3 regions of the Streptomyces sp. NPDC001594 genome follow, and region 3 is predicted to be linked to each of the others. Evidence: riboswitches for the same ligand, from Rfam matches in the RefSeq annotation. Region 3 holds a riboswitch; each other region holds the start of a gene.
What was found. Region 3 has a riboswitch for cyclic di-AMP ahead of ACFY0O_RS15870 (peptidoglycan DD-metalloendopeptidase family protein). Riboswitches for the same ligand answer to the same signal wherever they lie in the genome.

Region 1 (2,189 bases), on a different contig from region 3:
AAGGGCGCCTCGATGCTCGCCATCAGCGGCTCGGTGGACACCCCCAACACCGGTCCGGCGCTGGAGGACCTGTGGCAGGTGCTGCGCACCCTCGCCGCCGGGGGCCTGACGGACGCCGAGCGCGACGTGGCGGTGCAGAACCTGGTGGGCGTGGCCCCGTTGAAGTTCGAGACGGCCGCCTCGGTCGCCGGGACCCTGGCCGACCAGGTGGAGCAGGAACTGCCGGACGACTACCAGGCGCGGCTGTACGCGCGGCTGGCCGAAACCGGTACGGCGGAGGCCACTTCGGCGGTCGTGAGCGCCTTCCCGGTGGACCGTCTGGTCACCGTCCTGGTGGGCGACGCGGCGCAGATCGAGGAGCCGGTGCGGGCCCTCGGGATCGGTGAGGTCGCGGTCGTCGCCAACTGACCGGCGGCCGGCCGGCAACTGGCCGGTGGTCGACCTGCCTTGAAGGGGCCCGGCGGGACGTCCGCCGGGCCCTCTTTGTCCGTTTGGTGGTGTGGTTTCAGGTATGCGGTGTGGCGTACGCAACAAATCCGGTCGTCTGTTTGGCGATCGACTGATGATCCGCCTAGCGTCAGGCGTGCTGTCCGTCAGTTGTGCCAGCCGCACCCGCGGCACCGGACAGCGATCGCCGAGTCCCCGTCAGGCGCGAGCCTGGGGAGCCGGGGACCCACATCAGTCCCTGGGGTGAATCGGACCGCCTCGCCAGAGGGGGCCCGTAGGAGACCTTCCTGCTCCGAACCCGTCAGCTAACCCGGTAGGCGAGAGGGAAGGAAAGGATCACCCCCGCCATGGCGTTTGGCAGTCGTGCAGCCGGTTCCGGTAAGCACCGTGGTTCGAGCCGTATGAGCCGCAAGACCGCCGGCTACGCCGGTATAGCCGCCCTCGCCACCACGGGCGTGGTCGGCACCCTGGCGGCCCCGGCCTTCGCCGCCGACTCCCACGGGGGCCCGTCCCTCGAGGACACCGGCGCCCTGAACGCGATCGTCGTCGCCGACGGTCTCCAGGACGACATCCAGGTCCAGGCCGAGACCCAGCAGACCGCCGCCGAGTCCGTCGCCGCCCAGGCGCAGGCCGAGGCCGACGCCAAGACGCGCGCCGCCGAGGCGAAGCGCATGGCCGAGGCCAAGGAGAAGGCCGAGCGCGAGGCCGCCGAGAAGGCCGCCCAGGAGGAGGCCCGCAAGCGCCTCAACACCTTCGTGGCCCCGGTGGACGGCTCCTACGTCAGCACCCAGTACGGCGCGGGCGGCGGCATGTGGTCCTCCGGCAGCCACACGGGCATCGACTTCCACGCCGACGAGGGCACGTCCGTCCACGCCGTGGGCGCGGGCACCATCGTCGAGGCCGGCTGGGGCGGCGCCTACGGCAACAACGTCGTGATCCGCCACAACGACGGCACCTACACCCAGTACGGCCACCTGATGTCGCTGAGCGTCTCGGTCGGCGAGACCGTCACCGCGGGCCAGCAGATCGGCCTGTCGGGCTCCACCGGCAACTCCAGCGGCCCGCACCTGCACTTCGAGGCCCGCACCGGCGCCACGTACGGCACGGACATCAACCCGCTGGCCTACCTGCGCCAGCACGGCGTCGGCATCTGACCCGACCCCCGCTTCCCGTTCGCGCAAGGCCCCGGCTCCCCGAGCCGGGGCCTTCCGTGTTTTCGTTTCGAATTTCCGGGCTTTCTCGGAAATCCCCGCCTGTTGCAATAGAGTCGCAGGGGCGGCACGGTCGATCGGAACGAAACCCAGCGGAGGTCCGGCCTTGCGTATTCCGGCGCACGCGGTGTGCACAGCCATTCGCGACGATATCGTCTCCGGTTTCTTCGGGCCCGGCGGCCGGCTGACCGAGGAGGTGCTCGCCCGCCGGTACGGGGTCTCGCGGGTGCCGGTGCGCGAGGCGCTGCGCACGCTGGAGTCCGAGGGGTTCGTCACCACGCGGCGGCACGCGGGGGCCTGTGTGGCGGAGCCGGGCGAGCAGGAGGCCGAGGACCTGCTGGAGCTGCGGACGCTGCTGGAGCCGCTGGCGGCGGCCCGTGCGGCCCGGCGGCGCACCGACGCGCACCTGAAGGTGCTGCGGGGCCTGGTACGGCTGGGCCAGCAGCGGGCCAGGCGGGGGCAGGGGGAGGATCTCAGGGCGCTGGAGACCTGGTTCCACGAGACCCTGGCGCAGGCCTCCGGCAGCCCGGG
Region 2 (2,189 bases), on a different contig from region 3:
GGCCGCTGTGCTCCGCCTCGGCGGGGCTGTCGAAGAACGGGCCGAAGCCCGACGTGGACACCGGCACCTCCAAGACCCCCGGCCCGGTCGGCCCCAGCCCGGCCCGGCCCGACTTCTCGGTGCCGTCCACCGGGAAGGACAAGCCCTCCACGGACTTCGGGGCGCCCACGCCGGCCCCCGGCACCCCGGGCCCCGGCGTGCTGCCGGACTACCCGCTGGGAGCCACCAGCGGACTGCCCGTCATGCCGGAGCCGGACTACTCCGTGCCGCCCACCCCGACCACGGGCCCCACCGCCCCGACCACCAACCCGGCCAACCCGGCCAACACGGGCAACACGGGCAACCAGGGCAACCAGAACGGTCAGGGCAACCCGGGCAACTCCAACAACCAGGGCACCCCGGCCACTCCGACGGCCCCCGGCACCCCGACCGCCCCGGTCGACCCGACGGCCCCGGCCACCCCGGGCGCCACGCCCGCTCCTTCGCCCTCCGCAGACGCCTCCGGGGGCAACGGCAAGCACCGCGGCCCGGCCGCCCTCGAGGTGCCCGCGGCCCCTGGCGCGGCGTCAGCCGCCGCCGCGGAGCCCGTGTACACGGTGAAGCCGGGCGACAGCCTGGCGGCCATCGCGGACGCCAACGGCCTCAAGGGCGGTTGGACCGCCCTCTACCAGGCCAACGAGCAGGTCATCGGCCAGGACGCGGACCTCATCAAGCCCGGCCAGAACCTGGATCTAACCAAGAAATAGGGGTAGTTCGGGCAGCCGTTACGGGCTGAATGTCCGTTATCGGCAAGTGAGACATGCATCTCTTCCGGACAACTGGCGTGTCTCATTCCGGAACTTCCGCAAACCCCGCCCCGACCTGCGCAAACGCGCCCTCCCGGAACGCAAGTAGGCCGGTTTCTCCCCAAAATCACACGTTGAACATCGGGGAGAGACCTGTCTACCTTCTGAGTCGCTCGCCACCGCGAGCTCCTTCGACCGCATCGCCGAATCCTGCCGGCGGCCGGAGGGAACAGTCGTCGCGCAAGCGCCGTTGGCAGGAGCGGGGGAACCAAGGTAGTTGCCGGGAAAGGCCGTTGAGAGACGGCCCGCGTACCGGCTTGGGGTGAAGACGCGCAACTGCGCGGCCGGGCAACTCATCCGCCCGAACCCGACAGCTCACCTCGAAGGCGTCGGTGAGGAGAACTCCATGCTGCTTTCCGGCAAGGGCAAGCACCGCCGCGGCTCCAAGGCCGTCCGTATCGTCACGCTCGCCGGTGTCGCCGGTGTCGCCGTCGCCGCCCCGCTGATGGCGGCCGGTTCCGCCAGCGCCGCGACCGTCTCGGAGTGGGACAAGGTCGCCTCGTGCGAGTCCGGCGGCAACTGGTCCATCAACACCGGCAACGGTTACTACGGCGGTCTCCAGTTCTCCGCCTCCACCTGGGCCGCGTACGGCGGCAAGGCGTACGCCGCGCAGGCCAACCAGGCCACCAAGTCGCAGCAGATAGCCATCGCCGAGAAGGTCCTCAAGGGCCAGGGCAAGGGCGCCTGGCCGTCCTGCGGCGTCGGCCTGTCCAACTCCGCCTACAACGGCGGCGGCTCGACCACCACCCCGGCCAAGCCGAAGCCGGAGACCAAGCCGGCCCCGGCCAAGCCCGCCCCGGCGAAGCCCTCCACCCCGAAGGCCGACACCGAGACCAAGAGCACCGGCTCCGGCTCCGGCAACTGGACCCCGTCCAAGCCGGCCCCGTCGAAGCCGTCGACCCCGAAGGCCGAGACCCCGGCCACCGGCAACGGCTCGTACACGGTCAAGGAGGGTGACACCCTCGGCACCATCGCCGACGCCAACGGCGTCAAGGGCGGCTGGGAGAAGCTGTTCGACCTGAACAAGGACACCGTCAAGGACGCCGACCTGATCTTCCCGGGTCAGAAGCTGAAGCTCAGCTGAACTCCGGCGTAACACCCTGAGCCGCATCCGTGCGGCATCCGGGCGGCACCCCCGCACGGCCCGTGGCACCGACGCCCGGCGCGCATCCCTTGCGCGCCGGGCGTCGTCGCGTCCGGGCCGCGCCGCCGCACGTCCGGCCCGATTTCCAGGGTCCTATGTCCTGGAAGGCGGGTATTCGGCCCCTTTTTCGTCCCAGGACCCGGGCGGTCGGCTGGCCGACCGCCCGGAGCCGGTTAGGCTCTAGTCGGCGAAGGCCGTCC
Region 3 (2,189 bases):
GTCGCGCAGCCGCTCCCGCGTGGCCGGGGTGAGCCCCAGGCCGTCGGAGAGGTAGCGGTCGAGTCCGCCCCAGTGCGCGTCGACGGTCTCGTACGCGGCGAGCAGGTACTCGGGGCGGGCGTCGAACAGCGGCGCCAGCAGCTCCGTCACCTCCCCGGGCCGGGTCTCGGGCGTCTCGGTGCCGCGCAGCAGCCGGTAGCGGTTGTGCGGGGCGTTCGACTCCATGTAGTCCGCCACGATGGCGTCGCGGTCCACCCCCAGGGCGAGCAGGGTGACGGCGATCGACAGGCCCGCCCGGTCCTTGCCGGCCGCGCAGTGCAGGAGTGCGGGCACGCTGTCCTCGGCGAGGGCGCGCACCACCCGGCCGTGTTCGGCGGTGCGGTGGCGGATCATCTCGCGGTACGACTCCGCCATGCGGGCGGCCGCCCTGCCGTCGCCCAGCAGGGAGCGGAGCTGGTCGAGGCCGCCCTCGCGGACCGTCCGCCAGAACTCCCCGCCGTCGGCCGGGTCCGAGAGCGGGACGTTCACGTTGCGCACGCCCGGCAGTTCGACGTCCGGGCCCTCGACGGCCCGGTCGGCGGCGTTGCGGAAGTCGAAGACGGTGTGCAGGCCGAGGGAGGCGAGGAATTCTGCATCGGTTTCGGTGGCATGCGCCAGATGTCCGCTTCGGAACAGTCGTCCCGGCCTGACCCTCCGTCCGTCCGTGGTCGGCAAACCGCCCACGTCACGGAAATTGCGCACTCCGGTCATCTCGGGCGTGGGTTCGGGGTACGCGGGAAGGTCCTGCGGTATCTGCTGGGTCACGTGTTCTCCTCCGCGGTGCGCTGCGTGTCCGAATTGCTCTGGTTGGGACCAACTTGCCATAGGTGGACGAGAGATCGGGCCGAACTCCGTGAGCCAGATCATACGGTGACCGAGCGTGCCTGATCGCGGAACACGAATTCCCATGCGGGGAAGGTTGTTGGCGGTCGGGAATGGACGCAGGGTGACCGTAAATTCGTTGATCGGTCATACCTGCTATTCCGTCAGGGAATTCACCGCTTGTTGCCCGTGCCCCCGCTGGATTACCTTCGCGAGCGATCCGGGTGGACCGCCTAATCCTGCCGCCGCCCGGGAACCGCACCCGACCACGACGCGCGGCAGGAGCGGGGGAACCATGCAGGCCGCCGGGCCGGATCGAATCCGGCGCGGCTCGGGGTGAAGCCGTACCCGTACGGCCGGACATCTCCAGTCCGAACCCGACAGCTCACCTCGCAGGCGCCGGAGAGGAATTCGCCATGCCCGGAAAGGGCAAGCACCGCCGTCCGAAGTCCCGTTCCATATCCCGCGGCCTGGCCTTCGCCGGCACCGGGGGAGCCGCCCTCGCGCTGCCGCTGACCGGCGCCGCCGGAGCCCACGCGGCCGCCCCCGCCGCCGTGACCCCCGCCGTCGCGTCCGCCCAGGCCCCGGAGGCGTTCCGGACCGCCGCGCCCGCCGCGGCCCCGGCCGCCGCCCCGTCCGTCTACACGGTCGTCCCCGGCGACTGCCTCTCGGTCATCGCCGCCGAGCGCGGGCTCTCCGGGGGCTGGGAGCAGCTGTACGCCGACAACCGCGCGGCCGTCGGCGACGACCCCTCCCTCATCCACCCGGGCCTGCGCCTGACCCTCGGCGGGAGCGCCGGCCCCGCCGCCCCCAAGCCGGCTGCGGCCCCCGCCGAGGAGTCCTCGAGCGGAACTCCGGCGGCCGGTGAGGACGCCGCGGACCCCGCCCCGGCCGAGGAGGCCCCCGCCGCGTCGGGCGCCGCCGGCTCCTCGGGCGCCGCGCAGCGGAAGGGCTCCGCCGCGCCGGCCCGCGGAATGAAGCAGTCCGCCCCGGCCGCCCAGTCCGCCCCCGCGAGCGCCGCCGGATTCGTCGCCCCCGTCGGCGGCGGCATCTCCACCCAGTACCGCACCCCCGGCGCCATGTGGTCCTCCGGCTACCACACCGGCGTCGACTTCATCGCGAGCACCGGCACCACCGTCCGGGCCGTCGGCGCGGGCACGGTGGTTTCCGCAGGCTGGGGCGGTGCCTACGGCAACCAGGTCGTCATCCGGCACGCCGACGGCAAGTACTCCCAGTACGGCCACCTCTCCCAGCTGAACGTCTCGACGGGCCAGACCGTCACCGCCGGCCAGAGCATCGGCCTCTCCGGCGCCACCGGCAACGTGACC

Region 1: it holds a riboswitch for cyclic di-AMP, as region 3 does, so the genes downstream of both, ACFY0O_RS17825 (M23 family metallopeptidase) here and ACFY0O_RS15870 (peptidoglycan DD-metalloendopeptidase family protein) in region 3, are expected to answer to the same signal.
Region 2: it holds a riboswitch for cyclic di-AMP, as region 3 does, so the genes downstream of both, ACFY0O_RS20770 (transglycosylase family protein) here and ACFY0O_RS15870 (peptidoglycan DD-metalloendopeptidase family protein) in region 3, are expected to answer to the same signal.

What each region holds. Positions count from the first base shown of each region.
Region 1 is NZ_JBIAVB010000008.1:124,616-126,804, forward strand. Features, by position in the region: gene ACFY0O_RS17820 (M16 family metallopeptidase) at 1-408, shown strand, start outside; cyclic di-AMP (ydaO/yuaA leader) riboswitch at 623-782, shown strand; gene ACFY0O_RS17825 (M23 family metallopeptidase) at 795-1,601, shown strand; gene ACFY0O_RS17830 (GntR family transcriptional regulator) at 1,765-2,189, shown strand, end outside.
Region 2 is NZ_JBIAVB010000010.1:93,728-95,916, reverse strand. Features, by position in the region: gene ACFY0O_RS20775 (transglycosylase family protein) at 1-746, shown strand, start outside; cyclic di-AMP (ydaO/yuaA leader) riboswitch at 1,021-1,189, shown strand; gene ACFY0O_RS20770 (transglycosylase family protein) at 1,192-1,929, shown strand.
Region 3 is NZ_JBIAVB010000007.1:11,571-13,759, reverse strand. Features, by position in the region: gene ACFY0O_RS15875 (tyrosine-protein phosphatase) at 1-750, opposite strand, end outside; cyclic di-AMP (ydaO/yuaA leader) riboswitch at 1,082-1,273, shown strand; gene ACFY0O_RS15870 (peptidoglycan DD-metalloendopeptidase family protein) at 1,278-2,189, shown strand, end outside.